3 regions of the Pseudacidovorax sp. 1753 genome follow, and region 2 is predicted to be linked to each of the others. Evidence: predicted binding sites of a transcription regulator. Region 2 holds the regulator's gene; each other region holds the start of a gene.
What was found. The regulator sigma-54, encoded in region 2, starts transcription at its own class of promoters, with help from an activator protein. The targets are predictions, from matches to a motif close to TGGCANGNAANCTGCTTT.

Region 1 (7,212 bases), on a different contig from region 2:
GCTGGCGCCCCGGACCACCCGTCCGCCGCACCCAACGTGCAACCGCCAGCGCCGCTTCTGCCCGCCGACGCACTGGGGCCGGATGCCGCCCGGATTCCGGCCTGGCCCACGCTGGTCGCGAGCCTGCCCGGCCGGACGACGGGCGCCCGACCGGGCTTCATCAACGTCGTCTTCCAACCCGGCCAGGACGGGGTGGTGCGCACCGTACCGCTGCTGGCCCGGCTGGACACCGCGCCCGGCGGCTATTACGAGTCGCTGGCCCTGGCGACCTTCCGGGCCGCCACCGGCAGCGCGCCACCGGTGCTGCGGCTCGCCACGGCGCCGGGGGCGTCCCCGCGGCTCGTCGCCCTGGGGCTGCAGACCGCCAGCGGCCGCCTGGACGTGCCGGTGGGCACCGACGGCGGCCTCGTCGTCCCCTACCGGCGCCCTGGCGAGGACGCGGGGCCGCGGTTTCGCTATGTCTCGGCCCGCGACGTGCTGGAAGGCCGCCTGCCGCCTGCGGCCTTGCGGGACCGCATCGTCCTGGTCGGCGCCAGCGCCGCCGGCCTGCAGGACCTGCGCGCCACACCCATCGCCGCGGCCCTGCCGGGGGTGGAAGTGCATGCCCATGTGCTCTCCGGCCTGCTCGACCGGCGCCTGCCGCATGTGCCCGACTACGCGCCGGGCTATGCCTGGGCCAGCCTGGTCGTGATCGGCCTGCTGCTGGTTCTGGGCGTGACCCGGCGCTCGGCCGCCGCCGGCTTCGCCATCGGGCTGGGGGCCTGCGGCGGGCTGCTGCTGCTCAATGACCTGCTCTACCGCCATGGCGGTCTGGTGCTGCCCCAGGCCGCCGCGCTGCTGGCCGGCGCCGCGGGCCTGCTGCTCAGCATGAGCTGGGGCTACTTCGTGGAAAGCCGCAAGCGCCGGGGACTGATGCGCCTGTTCGGCGCCTATGTCCCGCCGCAGCTGGTGGACGACATGGCCCGCGAGCCGCACCGCTACAGCATGCGGGCCGAAAGCCGGGTGCTCACCATCATGTTCTGCGACATGCGGGGCTTCACCCACCTGGCCGAGCACATGGCGCCCACGACCTTGCAGGCCCTGCTGCACGAGGTCTTCACCCGCTTCACCGAGATCGTCAACCGGCATGGCGGCACCGTCGACAAATACATGGGCGACTGCCTCATGGCCTTCTGGGGCGCACCGGTCGCGCAGGCCGACCATGCCGCGCGGGCGGTGCATGCCGCGCAGGACATCGTCGCCGCGCTGCCCGCGCTCAATGCGCAGCACGAGGCGGCTGGCCTGCCCGCGGTGGCCATCGGCATCGGCGTCAACACCGGCCCGGTGGTGGTCGGCAACATGGGCTCGGCGCTGCGCCGCAGCTACACCGTGATCGGCGACGCCGTGAACCTCGCCGCGCGGCTGGAAGGCCTGTGCACGCCCCATGGCGTGCCCATCGTCGTCGGCGAGAACACCCGCGCGCTGATGCCGGATGCGCCCTGGCGCGAACTGGGCGAGGTGCAGGTGCGCGGGCGCCAGCGGGGCGTGCGCATCTACACGCCCGAAGGGCCCGCGCCGGCCAGGCCGCCTGCCGCCGCTCCGGTGCACCGGGGGCACGCTGGGGGCTCTCGCCCACCGGCGCCGGCCAGAACTGCAAATTAGTGACAACCAATCCTGTGCGGCCCCGACGAACAGGCATACTCGCGCCCCGGCGCGGCGTGACGGAAGTCCTTTGCGCCGCAGCAACCGACGCCTTAGCCTGCACTGTCCGCGGGCGAGCCGGCCTGCCGCGGTGCCCGCCCGGCTCCATCGCCTCCTTTATTCAGAGCTCTTCATGAACAGCCTGCAGGTGCGTGTTCTGGGCTGCTCCGGCGCCATCGCCCGGGGCGCACGGACCACCTCCTTCCTGATCGACGACGACCTCCTGGTCGATGCCGGCACCGGCGTCGGCGACCTGTCCCTGGAAGAGATGGCGCAGATCGACGACGTGGTGCTGACCCACTCGCACCTGGACCACATCGCGGCCCTTCCCCTGATGGTGGACGCGGTCGCCAGCCTGCGCCGCCGGCCGCTGCGGGTGCACGGGCTGCGCGCCACGTTGCAGGTGCTGCGGGCGCATGTGTTCAACAACCTGGTCTGGCCGGACTTCACCGCCCTGCCCAGCAGCGATGCGCCGCTGGTCCACTTCGTCGAGTTCGACGTCGGCCAGAGCCTGATGCTCGGCCGCCGCGCGCCCAAGGTGGTGGAGGTGCTGCCCGCCGTGCACACCGTGCCCGCCTGCGGCTTCGCCGTGCGGCGCGCGGACGGCCATTCGCACTGGGTCTACAGCGGCGACACCGAGCGCAACAAGCCCTTCTGGCGCCGGATCAACCAGATGGACGTGGGCGCCCTCGTGATCGAGACCGCCTTCAGCACGCGCGAGCGCCAGCTGGCCGAACGCAGCCTGCACCTGTCGCCCCCCACCTTGGTGGAAGAGCTGGCGCAGATGTCCCCCATGGCCCGCTACCCCGTCTACGTGACGCACACCAAGCCGGCCGCCGCCGCCGAGATCATGGCCGAGGTCAACGCCCTGGTGGGCCAGTTGCGGCTGTGGGACCGGATCGAACTGCGCTGGCTGGAGGCGGGGCAGACGATCGAGGTGCACGGCGCGGGGCATCCGCGCAGCTGAGGCCTGCAGGCCCGGCCTCCGCGGAGGCGCAAGGGGCGACCAAAGCTGTCACCGCCAGCGACTCTGACTTTTTTGTCACTCGGAAACAGTTGTTTACAAACAAGAAGTGTCAGACTGTGTGGCCTGAGTGTGAACTTTTAGGCGCATTCAAGGCAGGCGGCCGCATGGCACGCGGTCTGCGAAGAGAAGGCACGACCGGGGCAGTACCCGGACCGCTTTCAACCTGGAGTCTGACCATGAACCGTCGCACCATCGCCCGCACCGCCCAGAAGGGCTTCACCCTTATCGAACTGATGATCGTCGTGGCGATCATCGGCATCCTGGCCGCCGTCGCGCTGCCCGCCTACCAGGACTACACCGTGCGTGCACGGGTGTCGGAAGCGATGGTGCTTGGCTCGGCAGCCAAGACGCTGGTCGGCGAGAACGCCGCCAATGCTGCGTCTAGCCTGAGCCTTGGGTTTAACTCTGCTTCTGTAGCCTCGACCAAGAATGTTGCATCCATGACTGTCGACGGTACAAGCGGCGTTATCGCCATCACCACTACCGCTGCTGCTGGCAGCGTTGTTCTTACTCTGACTCCTAAATCGGGCGGCCAAGCCATTTCGGCGAACACCCCACCGACCTCTCAGATCACCTGGACCTGCTCCACCACCTCGGACAAGTTCAAGTACGTTCCTAGCGAATGCCGCAACGCCACGTAATTTAAAACTCTCTCCCAACAAGCCCACGCCAGTGGGCTTTTTTTATTAAGCCATGAAACAAAAGCTTGATTTTCCGCTTTTGCTTATAGCATTTACCATATTATTACTTAACAATCCTTATTCTGGAATTCGCCATGATGGTCTTCTTTACGCAGCGCAGGCGCTAAAAAATATCGATCCCAAAATATTTTCATATGATCTTTTCTTCAAATATGGATCGCAAGATTCATTTTCCATATTTGGAAAAATATACGGATTTATTGTGGCCCATGTGGGATTTTATGCAGCCTCTGCAATGGGTGTGCTGCTCGCACAAGCCCTCTTCTTTTTATGCTGCTTTCAATTGGCCCGGTCTTCCGTTCCGGAGCATGCCCGCGCACCAGCGCTATTGCTTGTTTTTGGCACATCAACCGCTTATGGTCACTCGACCATCATTCACTACGCAGAACCCTTTCTGACAGCTCGAACCTATGCAGAGGTTCTGGTCTTGCTCGGGATCGTATTTTTGATACGGCGCCATGTATGGCTCTCAATTCTGTCTCTCGCCATCGCCGCGATTATCCATCCCGTAATGGCTCTGCCCGGAGCAATCCTTTTCTTTTTGTGGCAATCGCTTGAAGATAGACGGTGGCTTTGGCTTCTTAGTGCCGTGCCTCTCGCACTACTGGCTGGACTAGTTCCCTTGCAACCATTTGATCGTTTGCATGTCTATTTGGATGCTGAATGGCTTCAGCTCGTCCATTCATACAACTATGTTTTCATGAGCGACTGGCCACTTCAAAGTTGGCTTGCCCTGGGCTGCGACTTTGCAATTCTGGGCTTTTGCAGCTGCTTCGGAAAAAATAATACGCGTAGATTGGCTGCTATCACCCTCAGCACCCTCGCACTTTGCTCCGCCGCCTCACTTATTGGCGCCGATTTTCTCTCTAACGCGTTCTTCGCGAGCCTTCAGCTTTGGCGAGGTCAGTGGCTTTGCCACGTTATCGCCTTAGTCCTGCTATCGCCATATTTAATAAATTCTCTTAATCAGGGCTCTTTGGGTCGCCTGTCCGTCAGCGTACTAGTTTATGGTTTAATTTTTAAAGATTTGACAACTGGAACCCTGGCAGTTTACCTCGGCATTGTTCTGCTCACATTATCGGAAACAAAAAGAGAACCTGACATTTCGAAGAGCGTTTTGCTGGGCTGTTGTGTATTGTTGGTATTTGCCGCTTTCTATAACTGGAAGAGCGATTTTTCTCAGGCATTAAAATTTCAAAATTATTTTCTGGACGGATCCGAACTTACTTCGGCTAGTAAAGCCATTATTTTTCTCAAGCAACCCTATCTGGCAGCTAGCTTACTAGCCTTTTTTTCCTTCTTTTTATTGAGTCTTGGATCGCGCGGTCGACGCATCTTAATGATATCGATGCTCTTCATCACTCCGCTCAGCATAGCCGCGTGGGATCGTCGACCGGAAATATCTAGAATCATCGAAGAAACCCCAATCAATGGGCCATATGTGTTCGGCGATTTTGTTCCGCCCTCCGCAGAAGTTTATTGGCAGGGTGAGGCTCTGGCACCCTGGTTGCTCATGCACCGCAAAAGCTACGTGAGCGGCATACAGGCGGCCGGGATTGTATTCAATAGAGGCACAGCCATGGAACTTGAGCGTCGCAGAGAAGTTACGGCACCATTCGATGCACAAAAAGAAATGTGTGGACTGCTGGACGCGCTACGTAATCAGAACGGTCACTGTACGCTGGATATATTGTCGCTGGTTCCTACGTGCCAAGCAGACCAGACACTTGACTTCATCGTTACGTCCTCACGAATAGAACCGCTTTACATAAGCTCTTGGACGCCCCCCCTCCAAAATAGAAGCAAAGCAAAAACGTACTACCTCTACAAATGTGCTCATGTTTTGCAGCAATATGAATCAATGAGTACCGCGGCAAAATCATGAAAATTTATTAGTGAAAGACAAGCATGAAGAATCTTGAATTTGACGTTGTCATTATTGGCGCAGGCCCCGCAGGCCTGACAGCGGCTTACGAACTACAAAAAGCCGGATTAAGAAATATCTGTATTCTCGAAGCCGACAATCAGGTCGGAGGAATCTCTCGTACTGTAGAACACCATGGGAATCGCATAGATATTGGAGGACATCGATTCTTCTCCAAGTCTGACTGGGTAATGGACTGGTGGAACAGCATTCTTCCGATTGAAAAAATCCAGAACCCGAATATGCGGTTCGCGTACCAGGGTCAGGAACGCCAAGGGCTACCCGGCGCATTAAGTGCCAGCCAAGCCGACCCTGTCCACGCGTCCATGCTCATCCGTCAGCGTCAGTCCAGGATTTATTTTAATGGAAAGTTCTTCGACTACCCTCTGAAAATCAATTTCTCGACCTTCCAAAAATTAGGATTGAAGAAAACATTTTCTTTTGGCATCAGCTATATCCGCGCGCATCTACGCCCGATCAAGCCCGAGGCATCGCTCGAAGATTTTTTCATCAATCGATTTGGCAAACTTCTTTATCTGCAGTTTTTCAAAGAATATACAGAAAAAGTGTGGGGTGTTTCTTGCAGAGACATCAGCGCAGATTGGGGGGCCCAAAGAGTTAAAAGCCTCTCCGTGGGGAGGGCATTGATTCACGGAATCAAGTCGCTCTTAAGGATTGATTCGGAACAGGCAAAACAAACCTCGCTGATCGAATCATTTATTTATCCCAAGTATGGGCCAGGACAGATGTGGGAAGAAGTTGCCAAGCGATTTGTTGAGAGAGGGGGAACCTTACTTCTCCGTCATACGGCAAATTGCATCGATATCGAAAGCGGCGCAGTTAGGTCCGTAACCGTCCAAGATAGCGACGGCTCGACAAAAAAAATAAATTGCGCTCATTTGATTTCTACTATGCCTGTCAAGGACCTTGTAAGCGCATCATCGAATTATTGGAGTCCAGATGCGCAGGAAATCGCCAAGAACCTAGAGTATCGGGATTTTATAACGGTTGGCCTGCTCTATAAGAAGACCGATCTTTGCACGGAGTTGACCGATAACTGGATATATATCCAAGAGCCTGGATATAAGGTAGGGCGAATTCAGGTCTTCAATAATTGGAGTCCATATCTGGTTGCAGATGATTCCTGCGTCTGGCTCGGTCTTGAGTTTTTCTGTCGAGAAGACGACGACTTTTGGCCGATGACCGACGATCAGATTAACATGATCGCGCAATCAGAAGTAAAAAAATTGCAGATCGCAAAATCGACCCGTGCACTTGACTTCATCGTACTCAGAGTCCCGAAGGCTTATCCCGGATATTTCGGCGACTCGTACAAAAAATTCGATGTACTGCGCAGTGAAGTCGATGAGGTCTCTAATTTATTCTTGATAGGCCGCAACGGCATGCATCGCTACAACAATCAAGATCACTCGATGCTTACGGCGCGAGAAGCGGCGCATCAAATCATTAGCGGAGAGATCAACAAGGAAAAAATCTGGTCTATCAACATAGATGACGAATACCACGAGGAAAAGGAATCGTCCACGAAATCCAAAGCGTCACCGGACGACGCAGATTCTTCAAAAGCCGGCGCGACGATAGAGCAGGCAGGAACTATCTCCCTGGCTCGTTGAGCATTAACAAGATTGCTTAGAGGATTCGGCTGCTTTCGACGATGAGACGGGAAAAGATATTTTTTGATTAGACGGCTAAAAAGGACATTGAGGGGATTTTTTCGTTTCAACTCCGCGGGCGGGGCGTTGATTCTCTACCCCGTCTTCCTTTTGCCTTTTTGGGGAGGTTTTTCTTTCGCCACGTGGCAAGGCTTGGCGACAGATTTCTTTTTCGTGTGCGCGTTGCTACTAATGGCGCGAAATCCA
Region 2 (7,212 bases):
TGGCCGGCCTCCAGCGCCGCACGCAGCGGCCTGGCGGCAGCATCGTCGAAGACGAAGAGGTCGAGCACGATGTTGGTGTCGATGACCACGGCGGTCACTTCGGGTTGCGCAGCGGCATCCACCTCGGCACCGCCCGCAGCCGACGAGACCGGCCCGCCCATGTCCGCCGCCATGCGGCTCACCGCGCGCGTCCCTGACGCGGCGTCATGCCGCTGGCGCCGTGCGCGCCGAACCCGCCACCATGTCGAAGCGCAGCAGCCGGCATTCGATGGGGCCGTTCCACATCGGCACGCGGCGCGACTCCTTCAGGCGCATGCGCTGCGGCAGCTTCATGTCGGGCGTGAGCACCCAGGCCGTCCAGCCCGCGAAATTGCGCTTCCAGTGCGTGGCCAGTTGCGGGAAGAAGTCATCGCCGCCGTCGGCGCCCGATTCGGTCTGCGCCACCTCGCGCCCGCCCGGCCCGCGCCGCCCCGCGTTGGCGCCGGCGACGCCGCCCACGGCGATGCGCTCGCCATACGGCGGGTTGAGCAGGATCACGCCGCCGCCCTCGACCGGGGGCATGCGCTGCAGCGCGTCACCGCCGCGCAGTTGCAGCCGGTCGGCCACGCCGGCGCGCTCGGCATTGCGCTGCGCGAAGTCGACCATGCGGTGCGACACGTCGCTGCCAAAGACCCGCACCGAGCCCGCAGCGCGCGCGTCGGCGGGAGCCAGCGCCTCCTCGCGCATCGCGCGCCAGAGTTCGGCGCGGTGCAGCAGCAGCGCCTCGAAGCCGAAGCGCCGCGAGGCACCGGCCGGCACGCCGGCGGCCAGGAGCGCGGCCTCGATGGGAATGGTGCCGCTGCCACAGCAGGGGTCGTACAGCGGCTGCTCGGAAACCACACCGGTTTCCGGATCCCACCAGCCGCTGGCGGCCAGCATGGCCGCGGCCAGGGTCTCCTTGAGCGGAGCGTCGCCCTTGTCCACGCGCCAGCCGCGCTTGAACAGCGGCTCGCCGCTGGTGTCGATGTAGAGCGTGACCTCTTCGGCTGTCAGGTGGGCGAAGACGCGCACATCGGGAAAGCGCGTCTCCACGCTGGGCCGCACGCCGCCGGCGCGGGCGCGGAAGCGGTCGGCGATGGCGTCCTTGATCTTGAGCGTGGCGAAGTTGAGGCTCTGGAGCGGGCTGCCCTGCGCCGTGAGCTCGACCTTGAAGGTCTGGCGCGGCTGGAACCACATCTCCCAGGCGATGCCCGAGGCGGCTTCGTACAGGTCGGCCTCGCTGCGATAGGGCCGGTGCGCCAGCTGCACCAGCACCCGCTGCGCCAGCCGGCTCTTGAGGTTGAGCGCCTGCACGTCGCGCCAGGCGCCCATCACCCGCACACCGCCGCGCAGCACCCGCAGGTCGTCGCCGCTGCGGCCAGTGATGGCATGCACCTCGGCGGCCAGGAGGTCTTCCACGCCGGCGGCGCAGGGCAGAAAAAGGATCAGTTCGTTCACGGCTTCGTCGTCCGAAAAAATGAGGTGGCCGGCCACCGCGATTCGCCGGCACGCCGATCGGAAGCCCCGGCCCGCGTGCAGGCCAGGAACAAGGCGGCTCCTAGAGCGCCTTGCGCAGGTTGGCCGGCGCGATGCGCAGCGCCTCACGGTACTTGGCCACCGTGCGGCGGGCGCATTCGATGCCCTGCTCCTTGAGCATGTCCGAGATCTGGCTGTCCGACAGCGGCTTCTTGACGTTCTCCGAGCCGACGAACTGCTTGATCAGCGCCCGCACGGCCGTGCTGGACGCATTGCCGCCGGTCTCGGTGCCCAGGGCAGAGCCGAAGAAGTACTTCAGCTCCACCGTACCGAAGGGCGTGGACATGTACTTGGCGGTGGTCACCCGGCTGATGGTCGACTCGTGCAGGCCCAGTTCGTCGGCGATCTCGCGCAGCACCAGCGGGCGCATGGCCAGCTCGCCGTGGATGAAGAAGTTCTTCTGCCGCTCCACGATGGCGTTGGACACGCGCAGGATGGTGTCGAAGCGCTGCTGGATGTTCTTGATGAACCAGCGCGCCTCCTGCAACCGCTGGCTCAGGGCCTGGCTGCCCTCGCCCTTGTGCGACTTGAGCGCGCCGGCATAGATGTCGTGCACGCGCAGCCGCGGCATCACGTCGGGGTTGAGCTGCACGCGGAACTTGATGTTGCTGCCGCGCCCGCTGCGGGTGACGATGACGTCGGGCACGATCACGTGCCGCTCCACATCGACGAAGCGCCGCCCGGGCTTGGGCTCCAGCCGCGCGATCAGTTGCGACGCCTGGCGCACCAGGTCCTCGTTGCTGCGGGTGAGCACGGCCAGGCGCTTGAAGTCGCGCTTGGCCAGAAGGTCCATGGGCTGCTTGCAGATGGCCAGGGCGACCTTGCGGACCTGGTCTTCCTCGTCGCTGTCGTCCGCGTCGGCGCCGGCGCGCAGCTGGATGGCCAGGCATTCGCCCAGGTCGCGCGCGCCCACGCCCAGCGGGTCCAGGCTCTGCAGCAGGCCCAGCGCCACCTGGAAGTGGTGGATCAGCTCGTCGAACTCGTCGTTGTCGTCGCCGGCCAGGGCCGAGGCCAGGGCCGGGAGCGAATCCTCCAGGTAGCCGTCGTCGTTGAGCGATTCGATCAGGAAGCGCAGCGCGGCCGAGTCCTCGGGCGTGAGGCGCAGCGACAGCGCCTGGCGGTGCAGGTGGGCCTGCAGCGACTCCTGGCTGCGCGCCAGCTCGGTGGCGTCGGCGCGCTCGTCGTCGTCCTGGCTGCTGCTGTTGTTGCGCGCCGGGGCGTCGCCGCCCCATTCGCTGTCGTCGGGCGAGAACTCCACGGTGCCGTCGCCGTCCCAGTCGGGCTCGGCGTCGACGCTCTCGGTGGCGGGCGCGTCGGCCTCTGCCACGGCGGTGTCGCTGCTGCTGCTCGACGTGCTGCTGGCGCTGGCCGTGGCGGCGTAGTCGGTGCCGTCCTCGCGCTCGTCGCGGGGCACGGGGGCGTCGGCCGCCTCCAGGCCGAACTCCTCGCGCGGCGCCTCCTCGGCCAGACGCTCCAGGAAGGGGTTGTCGTCGAGCATCTGCTCGACCTCCTGGCTCAGCTCCAGCGTCGAGAGCTGCAGCAGCCGGATCGACTGCTGCAGCTGCGGCGTGAGCGCCAGATGCTGCGAGACGCGCAGCGACAGGCCCTGCTTCATGGACGGCCTCCCACGGTGTGCGCGGCCACGGGCAGGATGGGAGGGGCGCCGGAAGGACGGAACGCGGAAACAGGCACCCTGGCTACATCCGGAAGTGTTCGCCCAGGTACACGCGGCGCACCTCGGCGTTGTCGACGATCTCGGAGGGCGTGCCCTGCGCCAGCACCTGGCCGTCGCTGATGATGAAGGCGTGGTCGCAGATGCCCAGCGTCTCGCGCACGTTGTGGTCGGTAATCAGCACGCCGATGCCGCGCTCCTTGAGGAAGCTGATGATCCGCTGGATCTCGATCACGGCGATGGGGTCGATGCCGGCGAAGGGCTCGTCCAGCAGGATGAAGCGCGGCTGCGTGGCCAGCGCGCGGGCGATCTCCACGCGACGCCGCTCGCCGCCCGACAGCGCCAGCGCCGGCGAGTCGCGCAGGTGGTCGACGCGCAGGTCGGCCAGCAGCTCGGACAGGCGCTGCTCGATGCGATCGCGCGAGAGGGGCGCCATGCGACCGCGGGCGTCGGGCTCCTCCTGCAGCTCGAGCACGGCGCGCACGTTCTCCTGCACCGTCAGCTTGCGGAAGATCGACGCCTCCTGCGGCAGGTACGACAGGCCCATGCGCGCCCGGCGGTGGATGGGCATGTGCTCCACGGCCTCGCCGTCGATGCTGATCTGGCCAGCATCGGCCCGCACCAGGCCGACGATCATGTAGAAGGACGTGGTCTTGCCGGCGCCGTTGGGGCCCAGCAGGCCGACGACCTCGCCCTTCTGCACGTCGAGCGAGACGTTCTTGACCACCTTGCGGCTGCCGTAGCTCTTCTGCAGGCCACGCGCCTGCAGCCGGCTGCCGCCCGCCGGCACCGCGACGCTCACCGGCTGCCCCCGTTCTGGCCCGACAGCGAGCCGCTCTGGCGCAGCGGCGCGCCGGTGCGCGGGCCGGGGGCCGGCACCTGCGTGGGCTCGGTGCTGCGCGGCGACAGGATGGCCCGCACGCGGCCGCCCGGCTGCTGGGTGCCGCCCGGCGGCGGCGGGGCGCCATTGACGGTGAAGGTGTCGTTGGTCTGGTTGTAGGTGATCAGCGGGCCGGAGGTCTCGTCGGTGACGGTGGTGCCGGTCAGCCGGCGCATGACGGCGCGACGGATGAACTTGACGGTGTCGGCGCGGCCGTCGTACTCGATGACCTCGCCCTCGCCCTCGATCCACTCGTCGTTGCCGCCATCGCGGCGCTGCTTGAAGTAGCCGCGCTGGCCCGGGTCGGCGGTGACCACGCCGTACTGGTAGCCCTCCGGGTCCTGCCGGACCTCGACGCGGGTGCCGCGGATGAGCAGCGTGCCCTTGGTGACCACCACCCGACCCGTGAAGATGCTGGTCTGCTTCAGGTCGTCATAGCGCAGCGAGTCGGCCTCGATGTTCATCGGCTGGTTGCGGTCGGCCTTCTCGGCCTGGGCCGCGGCGGCCAGGCCCAGCGCGGCCACGAGGACCATGGCACGGCCGAGGCGGCGCCAGGGAAGGGAGATCGTGGAGTGCGAGGGATGGGTCATAAAGGCACGGAACTTGCTCTTGATTGTAGGCCCGGCTTTGTCTCAAACCGGCGGCCGCGGTGAATGTCCCGCGCTTGCATTCCGGTAGCGCGCACCGTCGGCAGGGCGCGCGGCACACCCGCAATGAAAAGGCCCGCCGAAGCGGGCCGGGGCGCTGGGGCGGGGCGTCGGCTCAGCCCTTGCGCGATTCGGCCGCCAGGGCCTCCACGATCTGCAGGGCGCGGTCGAGCGAACCGGCCAAGTCGCCGTCCACATAGTAGCGGCCGGCCACCCCGAAGGCGGGCACGCCGGCCACCTGGTAGGCCTCGGTCATCTGGCTGGCACGCTTGGCCTTGCCGGCGACGCCGAAGGACTTGAAGGTTTCCTCGAACTTCTTGGCGTCCAGGCCAGGCTGCTTGCCGGCCCACTCGATCACGGCGGCGTCGCCGAAGATGCGTTGGCGGTCGACGTGGATGGCCTGGAAGATCTTCATCTGGAACTCGTCGACCTTGCCCATGGCCTCGAGCGTGTAGTAGAGCTTCTGCTTGGTCTCGACGTCGTTGCCCACGAAGGGCACCGGGATGCGGCGGAAGGCCACGTAGGGCTGCAGCTTCTTGATCCAGGGTTCGAGCTTGGGCTCGAAGGCAGCGCAGTGTGGGCAGTTGTACGAGAAGAACTCGGCCACCTCGACCTTGCCGGCCGGCGCATCGACCGGGGCCGGCTTGCCCAGCGTCACGTAGTCCTTGCCGGCCTTGAAGGCGGAGGCGGGGGTCTGGGCATGGGCCGCCAGGGGGGCCAGCGTCACGGCCGCGGCGGCCAGCGAAAAGTCACGACGTTTCAAGCGATTTCTCCAACAGGGATGCAGACACAGAGCACGTCGGGCGGCAGCGAGTTCCGGCGATCTGCCGCGCCCGACGGCAACAGGGCAAGGCACTCAGCGCTGGACGCGCACCAGGGCGGCGTCGAAGCCGGCGCCGTCCAGTCGTTCCTTCAGCCGGTCAGCGTCGTCCTTCTTGCTGTACGGACCCGCGCGCACCCGGAAGACGGGACGGCCGGCCTGCTCACGCTCGGTGACGCGCACCTCCACGCCCATCAGCGAGAGCTTGGCGCGCTGGGCCTCGGCGTCGTCGCTGGTGCGGAAGGCACCCGCCTGCACGAAGTACACGAAGGGGTCGGACGCCGCATCGCCGCCGCTGGCGGGCAGGCCGGCGCGCGCGCGGGCCAGGTCGCCCAGCGGATCGGCCGAGGGCGGCGGATTCGCTGCCTGCGGCGCGCGCGGCATGGCCGGCGTGACGGCCGTCGGCGGCGTGGCGGCCTGGGGCGGGGTGCCAGGCTGGGCGGCGATGGCCGGCACCGGCGGGGCGGTGGTCACGGGCGGATTGCCGCCGGCCGGCGCACCCGGCGTGGCCGGCGGCTTGGACGGCTGCTTGCCATACAGCGGCGAATTGGGGTCCCAGTCGCGGTTCTTGCGGGCCTCGGCCTCGTCCTGCTCGGCAGCGCGGGGCTGGGTCTTGGTCATGAACGGGATCGGCACCTTGGTGACGTACACCGCCACGCCGAGCGCCACGCCCAGGCCGAGCACGAGCCCGACGATGAGGCCGATGGCGAAATTGCCCTGTTGTCTGGATCTCATGGATTGCCTTGCTGCTGCAGCGCCACCGGCGCGCCGGGGTGGGATTGTGCGGGCTCTCACATCTTGCGCGGCGCGCTGACGCCCAGCACCGACAGGCCGTTGGCAAGCACCTGCGCGCAGGCGGCGACCAGCGCCAGGCGGGCGCGCTTGGTGGGCACGTCGTCCACCAGGATGCGCTCGGCGTCGTAATAGCTGTGGTACGCCGCGGCCAGTTCGCGCAGGTAGAAGGTGACGTCGTGCGGCGCGAAGTCGCGCGCGGCGGCGGCCAGCATCTCAGGGTATTTGGCCAGCAGCAGCATCAGCGGCTGGGCGGCCTCGGTGGCCAGCGGCGCCAGTTCGGTGCCCTTGAGCGCCGCGGCGTCCACGCCTTCCCTGTCCAGCACCGAGCAGATGCGCGCATGGGCGTACTGCACGTAGAAGACCGGGTTGTCGTTGTTCTGAGCCACGGCCAGGTCGACGTCGAAGGTGTATTCGGTGTCGGGCTTGCGGCTGAGCAGGAAGAAGCGCACGGCGTCGGTGCTGGTCCATTCGATCAGGTCGCGCAGCGTGACGTAGCTGCCGGCGCGCTTGCTGATCTTGACCTCCTGGCCGCCGCGCACCACGCGCACCATGGTGTGCAGCACGTAGTCGGGGTAGCCCTCGGGAATGCCGACACCCGCCGCCTGCAGGCCGGCGCGCACCCGGGCGATGGTGCCGTGGTGGTCGGTGCCCTGGATGTTGACCACCTTGTGGAAGCCGCGCTCCCACTTGGCGATGTGATAGGCGACGTCGGGCACGAAATAGGTGTATGTGCCATCCTTCTTGCGCATGACCCGGTCCTTGTCGTCGCCGTAGTCGGTGGAGCGCAGCCACAGGGCGCCGTCCTGCTCGTAGGTCTTGCCGGCCTCGATCAGCTTGTTCACCG
Region 3 (7,212 bases), on a different contig from region 2:
CTCGGTGAGCACCACGTCGAACACCAGCCAGGGCTGGCGCAGGCCCAGGTCCACCATCGGGCTGCCCATGTGCTGGCGCACCGGCGAGCGGGCGCCGTCGCAGCCGACCACCCAGCGGGCGCGGGCCTCGAAGCTGCCGCCGTCGCCGCCCTGACAGCCGTGCAGCGTGGCGCCTTCGCTGTCCACGTCGATGGCGCTCAGGGCGGCGCCCAGCCGCACGTGCACGTTCGGAAAGCGTGCCAGGCCATCGCGCAGCACGGCCTCCAGCTCGGGCTGGTGGAAGTAGTAGTTGTTGGCGCCGCCGTGCGGCCCCAGCGCCGCGGTGCCGCCGCGGATCAGCAGCGTCTGGCCCGCCGCATTGACGAAGTGCATGCCCTGCGTGCCGGGCCGCGAGATGGCCAGCACCGGCTCGCGCAGGCCCGCCGCCTGGAAGATGCGCAGCACCTCGCCGTCGTAATGGATGGCCCGCGGCAGGGGAAAGATGTCGCGTTCCTTCTCGACCACCAGCACCGAGCGCCCGGCGGCCCCCAGCAGGTTGGCCAGCGTGGCGCCCGTGGGGCCCAGCCCCACGATGGCCACGTCGTACACGGGCGCCGGCTCAGCCATGCTGGTCTTCCTGCATGCGGCGGGCGACGTCGGCCTGCCATTGCGCCCGGCTCATGAATTTGGGAAAGCGCTTCGCGATGGCCTCGGCCTGCGCCAGGATGGCCTCGCCGCTCTGGGCGAGGTCGATGGGCTCGCGCAGCGGCTGTTCGCAGTACCAGGGCGTGTCCATGAACAGCTCCAGCCGGTTGCCCTCCGGGTCGCGGCAGTAGACCGAGACCGCATTGCCGTGCGTCACCGGCAGCATCTCGCTCGCGCCCTCGGCCAGCAGCCGGTCATGGAAGGCGCGCAGCGTCGCCACGTCGGGCACCCGGAAGGACAGCTGGTTGACCACGTTGAAGGCCATGTCCGCCGGCCGGCCGGTGGCCAGCACCAGCTGATGGTGCTCGCTGGGGTCGCGGCTCAGGAAGACCAACTGCACCGGGCCCAGGTTGCCCGCGTCGGTCTGGGTGAAGCGCAGGGCGCGCTTGTAGAAGCCGGCCATGCGGGCCAGGTCGGTGACGTACAGGCCGATGTGGCTGAACTGCAATTGCAACGGTTGGGGAGGGGTCAACTTTGTCTCCAGGCGAGAACGAAAGACCTTGTCGGTCCTTCGATGGATTGAATGTTATTGTCATTATCGTATTTTGACAATAAACAATGTGTTCGTATGATTCGGGCCCGTGCAATCGGCACGCGTTCGCAAACGGAGACATTCATGACCATCCTCAAGAGGCTCGCCGCCGGCGCGGCCGCCCTGCCGCTCGTCGCTGCCCTGGCCCTGGCGCCCACCGGTGCGGGCGCCCAACCCGACTACCCATCCAAGCCGGTGCGCATCATTGCCCCCTTCCCCGCGGGCAGCGGCCCCGACGCCAACGCCCGCGAGCTGGCCGCGGAGCTGACCAAGATCCTGGGCCAGTCCTTCTATGTGGAGAACCGTCCGGGTGCCTCCAACATCATTGGCACCGAGGTGGCGGCCAAGGCCGCCAACGACGGCTACTCGCTCTACATCGGCACCACCAGCTCGCTGTCGGTCGTGCCGCACCTCTACGGCAAGCTGCCCTTCAATGCCGAGCGCGACTTCGCGCCCATCAGCCTGCTGGGCGTGCTCAACACGGGGCTGATCGCCACGCCGTCGGTGCCGGCCAAGGACGCGCGCGAGCTGGTCGCCCAGCTCAAGGCCAAGCCCGATTCGGTCACCGTGGCCACGCAGGGCATCGGCAGCTATTCGCACCTGTCGGCCGTGTGGTTCAACAGCGTGGCGGGCGTGAAGTCGAACCTGGTGCCCTACAACAGCAACAGCCCCTACGCCGACCTGCTGGCAGGGCAGATCCAGCTGATGTTCGACGGCCTGCCTGCGGCGGCCACCAACGTGCAGGCCGGCAAGCTCAAGCTGCTGGCCATCACCGGACGCGAGCGGCATCCGAGCTTTCCCAACGTGCCGACCTTCGCCGAGCAGGGCCTGCCCGACTACGCGCCCATCGCCTGGCAGGGGCTGCTCGCGCCGGCCGGCACGGCGCCCGCCATCCTGGAGAAGCTGAGCGCCGCCATGGCCAAGGTCTGCCAGTCGCCTGAGCTGGCCAAGAAGTGGCGCGACTACGGCGGTGAGCTGCGCTGCAACACGCCCGCCGAATTCACCGCCTTCATCCAGGCCGACCGTGCCATGTGGGGCAAGGTGGTGCGCGCCGCGGGCGTGAAGCTGGACTGAGGGCGGGCAGGGCCGGGCCCGTCGGGCCGGGCCTGAGGATCGGCGCGCGGCCACGCATCCTCCGGCATGCAGCGCCGCAGCGCAGCGCAACGAAGCCGGGACGGCCTCGGCACTGAGGGAGCTGATGCCGCCGAAGGGGGCTGCGTCAGATGGCACGGTGCTTGCATCACATCATGTATCCAAGAATGGATGCCTGAACATGGTGCACGAAGCCTCTACCCCCGACGCCCTGACCCGCCCCTTCGCGGCCGCGGGTTCCGCCAAGGTGCCCGCGCCGCAGCCTGCCCCGGATGGCCGGCCCGAAGCGGCCTGGATCAGCCGCCCGGCCACGCCCATCGCCGGTGCGGCCACCGGCCCGCTCGCCGGCCTGCGCTTCGCGGTCAAGGACAACATCGACGTCGCCGGCCTGCCCACCACCGCCGCCTGCCCGGCCTTCGCCTATGCGCCCGACGCGCACGCCACCGTGGTGCAGCGCCTGCTCGCGGCCGGTGCGTCGGTGGCGGGCAAGACCAACCTCGACCAGTTCGCCTGCGGGCTCAACGGCAGCCGCTCGCCCTACGGCGCGGTGCCCAACAGCTTCGATGCGCGCTACGTGTCGGGCGGCTCCAGCTCGGGCTCGGCCTATGCGGTGGCCACGGGGCAGGTGGACTTCTCGCTGGGCACCGACACCGCCGGCTCCGGCCGCGTGCCGGCGGGGCTCAACAACATCGTGGGCCTCAAGCCCAGCAAGGGCCTCATCAGCGCGAAGGGCGTGGTGCCGGCGGCGCAGAGCGTGGACTGCGTCTCCATCTTCGCGTCCACCGTGGCGCTGGCCGCGCGGGTGCTGGCCTGCGCCATGGGGCCGGACGCGGGCGATCCGTACTCGCGCCGACTCGAGCTCGCGCGCACGCCGCTGCCCGCGCGCTTTCGCTTCGGCGTGCCGCGGCCGCTGGAATTCCACGGCGACGCGCTGGCCGCTGCCGCCTTCGAGCGCGCCATCGCGCAGCTGCGTGAGCTGGGCGGCGAGCCGGTGCCGGTCGACTATGGCCCGCTGGCCCGCGCCGCGGGCCTTCTCTACGACAGCGCGCTGGTGGCCGAGCGCTATGCCGCCGTGCGGCCCTTCTTCGACGAACACGAGGACGCGGTGATCGAGCCCGTGCGCGGCATCCTGGCGCGCGGACGCAGCTTCGATGCGGCCGACCTCGTCGATGCGCAGACGCAGCTGCATGCGCTCGGCCAGCAGGCCGCCGCCCTGTGGGCCGGCATCGACGTGCTGCTGGTGCCCACCGCGCCCACGCACTGCACGCTGGACGCCATGCGCGCCGAGCCGGTGCGGCGCAACAGCGAGCTGGGCCACTACACCAACTTCGTCAACCTGCTGGACTACGCGGCCCTGTCGGTGCCGGCCAGCCTGCGGCCCGATGGCCTGCCCTTCGGCGTGACCTTCATCGGGCCCTGCGGCAGCGACTTCCGCCTGGCCGAGCTGGGCCAGCGCTTCCACCACGCCACCGGCCTGCCGATGGGTGCCACCGGCGGGCCGCTGCCCGCGCCCGAGCCGCCGGTCTGGCCGCCGCTGGCCCAGGGCGAGGGCATGCCCATCGCCGTGGTCGGCGCCCACCTCACGGACATGCCGCTCAACCACCAGCTCATCGCACGCGGGGCCGTGCTGGTCGAGGCCACCACCACCGCGCCGCACTACCGCCTGTATGCCCTGCCGGGCACCACGCCGCCCAAGCCCGGCCTGCAGCGCGAGCCCGGCAACGGTGTGCCCATCGCCCTCGAGGTGTGGAACGTGCCGCGCGCCGAGGTCGGCGCCTTCCTGGCGCAGATCCCGCCGCCGCTGGGCCTGGGCAGCGTCGAGCTGGTCGATGGGCGCTGGGTGCACAGCTTCATCTGCGAGGCCCATGCGCTGCAGGGCGCCGAGGACGTCAGTGCGCATGGCGGCTGGCGTGCCTACATCGCCTCGCGCGGCGCCTGAGCCAGCCGCGACCCACGCACACCGCCTTCCCTCCCTTCGTCGTTCCGCCCTTCCTTTCGTTCGTTCGTCCGCAGGAGTCTTCGCATGAGCCACACGTCGTCCTTCCGTCCCTCCCGCCGCCATGTGCTGCAGGCCGGCGGTGCCGCCCTCGGCGCACTGGCCGCGCCCGCCATCGTGCGTGCGCAGGGCGGGCCCAAGCTGCGCATCGGCTACTGGCCGGTGGCCGCAGGCCTGCCCTTCTTCGCGGCGGTGGAGAAGGGCTACTTCAAGGAAGCCGGCCTGGACGTGGAGCCGCTCAAGTTCGCCGGCGCCCAGCAGGTGATGGAGGCCATGCTCTCCGGCCGCTCAGACGGCAGCGCCAACGGCACCGGCAGCGCCAATCTGGGCATCGGCGAGATCGCGCAGCCCGGCCTGTTCAAGATCTTCTGCACCAACCCCAGCAACGCCAAGTACGTGCTGGAGGAGTTCCTGGTGCCCAAGGACAGTCCGGTCAAGAGCGTGGCCGAGCTCAAGGGCAAGCGCGTGGCCTCGGGCCCCGGCATCCAGAACGTGACGCTGGCCAAGACCATGCTGGAGCGTGCCGGCGCCGGCGCCATCAACGTGACCGAGCTGCCCATCGGCCAGCATGTGGCGGCGCTCGCGGCGGGCCAGATCGACGCCGTCTACACCCTGGAGCCCACCGGCACCGTGGGCCGGCTCAACGGCACCACGCGCGTGCTCGAAGCCGGCGTGGTGGCCCACTACATCCTGGGCGACCCGATGGCCCCGTGGCACGGCGGCTCGGCCAGCCTGACCACCGAATTCATCAAGAAGAACCCCGACGTCGCCAGGAAGTACATCGCCGCCTACAAGCGCGGCATCGAGCTGGTGCGCAACAACCCGGCCGAGGCGCGGCAGTACATGAAGGGCTACACCGCCATCGAAGGCGCCCTCACCAACGAGGTGCCGCTGGCCTCGTACATGCTGCACGACGAGTTCAAGCCGGCCGATATCGCGTACTTCCAGAAGTTCTTCGACCTGTTTACCGAGAAGGGCATCTTCGAGAAGAAGGTGGCGGTGGACGGGCTGCTGTACCGGGGCTGAGTGCCATGAACGCGCCATCCTCCGCCGCGGCGGGCGCCTGGAAACCGCCCGCCACCGACGTCGCGCCCGCGCTGCCCCGGCCGCCGGTGTGGAACAAGCTGCTGCCGGCCATCGGGCCCCTTGCCCTGTTCGTGCTGTGGGACCTGGTGGTGCGGCTGGGCTTCATCAAGCCCATCCTGCTGCCGCCGCCGCTGGCCACCTTCCAGACGCTGATCACGGGTCTGGCGGGCGGGCCATTGCTCAACGACTTCCTGGTCACGGTGTGGCGCACGCTGGAGGCCTTCCTGATCGCCGCGGCCGTCGGCATGCCGCTGGGCGTGCTGCTGGGCAGCAACGAGAAGGCGTACCGCAGCGTGGAGTTTTTGATCGACTTCTTCCGTTCCACGCCGTCTTCGGCGCTGATCCCGCTGTTCCTGATGATCTTCGGCACCTCGGACATCAACAAGGTCGCCATCGCCGCCTTCGGTGCCATGCTGATCGTCGTGTTCAACAGCGCCTACGGCGTCATCAACGCCCGCAAGCAGCGGGTGATGGCGGCCAAGGTGATGGGCGCCACGCGCTGGCAGATCTTCAAGGACGTGCTGGTGTGGGAAAGCCTGCAGCCCAGCTTCGTCGGCCTGCGCTCGGCCGTGTCGATGGCGCTGGTGATCGTCATCGTGGCCGAGATGTTCATCGGCGCCGACAGCGGCCTGGGCAACCGGATCATCAATTCGCAGCAGGTGCTGAACGTGAAGAGCATGTACGCCAGCATCCTGGCGGCCGGTGCGCTGGGCTACGCGCTCAACGTGCTGTTCCTGGTCATCGAGCGCCGTATCGTCCATTGGAGCGGAAGATGAACGCCGTCCTCAACGCCCCCGTCGTCGCCGATGTGCCGATGCCCAAGTTCCGCCCCGGTCCCGCCGGCACGCACATCACCATCCGCGGGCTGACCAAGTACTTCGCCGGCTGGCCGCTGTACGAGGACTTCGACCTCGACATTCCCAAGCACAAGATCGTCTCGGTCTTCGGACCCAACGGCTGCGGCAAGAGCACGCTGATCAACATGATCGCGGGGCTGATCCCCATCGACCGCGGCGAGATCCTGTTCGACGGCAAGTCGCTCAAGGACACCAAGATCGGCTACGTGTTCCAGAACTACCGCGAAGCGATGTTCCCGTGGATGCGCACCATCGACAACATCGCCTATCCGCTCAAGCTGGAAGGCCGAAGCAAAGCCGAGGTGGACCGCCGCATGGAAGAGCTGGTGGCCAGCTTCGACGTCAAGTTCGACCTGAACCGCTTTCCCTACGAGCTCTCCGGCGGCCAGCAACAGACGGCTTCGATCATGCGGGCCCTGGCGCCCGGGCCCGAGGTGCTGTTCCTGGACGAGCCCTTCTCGGCGCTGGACTTCGAGATGACGCTGTTCATCCGCGAGAAGCTGCAGGAGGTGTTCATGCAGACGGGCACCACCATGCTGCTGGTCTCGCACGACCTGGAAGAGGCGGTGTACCTGGCCGACGAGGTGCTGCTGCTGACCAAGCGGCCCACGCGGGTGGCCGAGATCTTGCGTTACGACGATCCGCGCCCGCGCACTGTGGAGACGCTGAGCCAGCCCAGCTTCGTGGCCACGAAGAAGCAGAGCCTCGAGATCTTCCAGCGTGAAGTCCGACGCTGATCCACCGCCAACGAGCCGCCCATGACGCCTCAACAGATCGAGACCTATGTGGACGCCGCCGCCGCGGCGCTGGACCTGCCGCTCGCGCCCGAACATCGGCCGGGCGTGCTGCGCTACTTCGCGCTCGCTGCCGACATGGCGGCGCTGACCGAGGCCGTCGACCTCGCGCCGCACGACGAATCGGCGCTGCGCTTCGATCCGGTGGCGCCGGGGACACAGGCATGAGCG

Region 1: ABIC63_RS23485 (pilin) is a predicted target of sigma-54. The motif match lies at 2,813-2,830, and genes of this name have one in related genera.
Region 3: atzF (allophanate hydrolase) is a predicted target of sigma-54. The motif match lies at 2,441-2,458, and genes of this name have one in related genera.

Annotation. Positions count from the first base shown of each region.
Region 1 is NZ_JBEPKY010000021.1:75,384-82,595, reverse strand. It holds gene ABIC63_RS23495 (CHASE2 domain-containing protein) at 1-1,641, shown strand, start outside; gene ABIC63_RS23490 (MBL fold metallo-hydrolase) at 1,823-2,647, shown strand; gene ABIC63_RS23485 (pilin) at 2,884-3,348, shown strand; gene ABIC63_RS23480 (hypothetical protein) at 3,401-5,293, shown strand; gene ABIC63_RS23475 (NAD(P)/FAD-dependent oxidoreductase) at 5,317-6,966, shown strand.
Region 2 is NZ_JBEPKY010000011.1:238,074-245,285, forward strand. It holds gene ABIC63_RS15895 (PIN domain-containing protein) at 1-173, opposite strand, end outside; gene ABIC63_RS15900 (THUMP domain-containing class I SAM-dependent RNA methyltransferase) at 205-1,476, opposite strand; gene ABIC63_RS15905 (RNA polymerase factor sigma-54) at 1,577-3,169, opposite strand; gene lptB (LPS export ABC transporter ATP-binding protein) at 3,252-4,028, opposite strand; gene lptA (lipopolysaccharide transport periplasmic protein LptA) at 4,025-4,696, opposite strand; gene ABIC63_RS15920 (thiol:disulfide interchange protein DsbA/DsbL) at 4,869-5,516, opposite strand; gene ABIC63_RS15925 (SPOR domain-containing protein) at 5,610-6,308, opposite strand; gene argS (arginine--tRNA ligase) at 6,365-7,212, opposite strand, start outside.
Region 3 is NZ_JBEPKY010000013.1:108,119-115,330, forward strand. It holds gene mhpA (bifunctional 3-(3-hydroxy-phenyl)propionate/3-hydroxycinnamic acid hydroxylase MhpA) at 1-606, opposite strand, end outside; gene ABIC63_RS17485 (VOC family protein) at 599-1,156, opposite strand; gene ABIC63_RS17490 (Bug family tripartite tricarboxylate transporter substrate binding protein) at 1,301-2,290, shown strand; gene atzF (allophanate hydrolase) at 2,490-4,247, shown strand; gene ABIC63_RS17500 (ABC transporter substrate-binding protein) at 4,332-5,330, shown strand; gene ABIC63_RS17505 (ABC transporter permease) at 5,336-6,166, shown strand; gene ABIC63_RS17510 (ABC transporter ATP-binding protein) at 6,163-6,984, shown strand; gene ABIC63_RS17515 (AtzG-like protein) at 7,006-7,209, shown strand; gene ABIC63_RS17520 (AtzE family amidohydrolase) at 7,206-7,212, shown strand, end outside.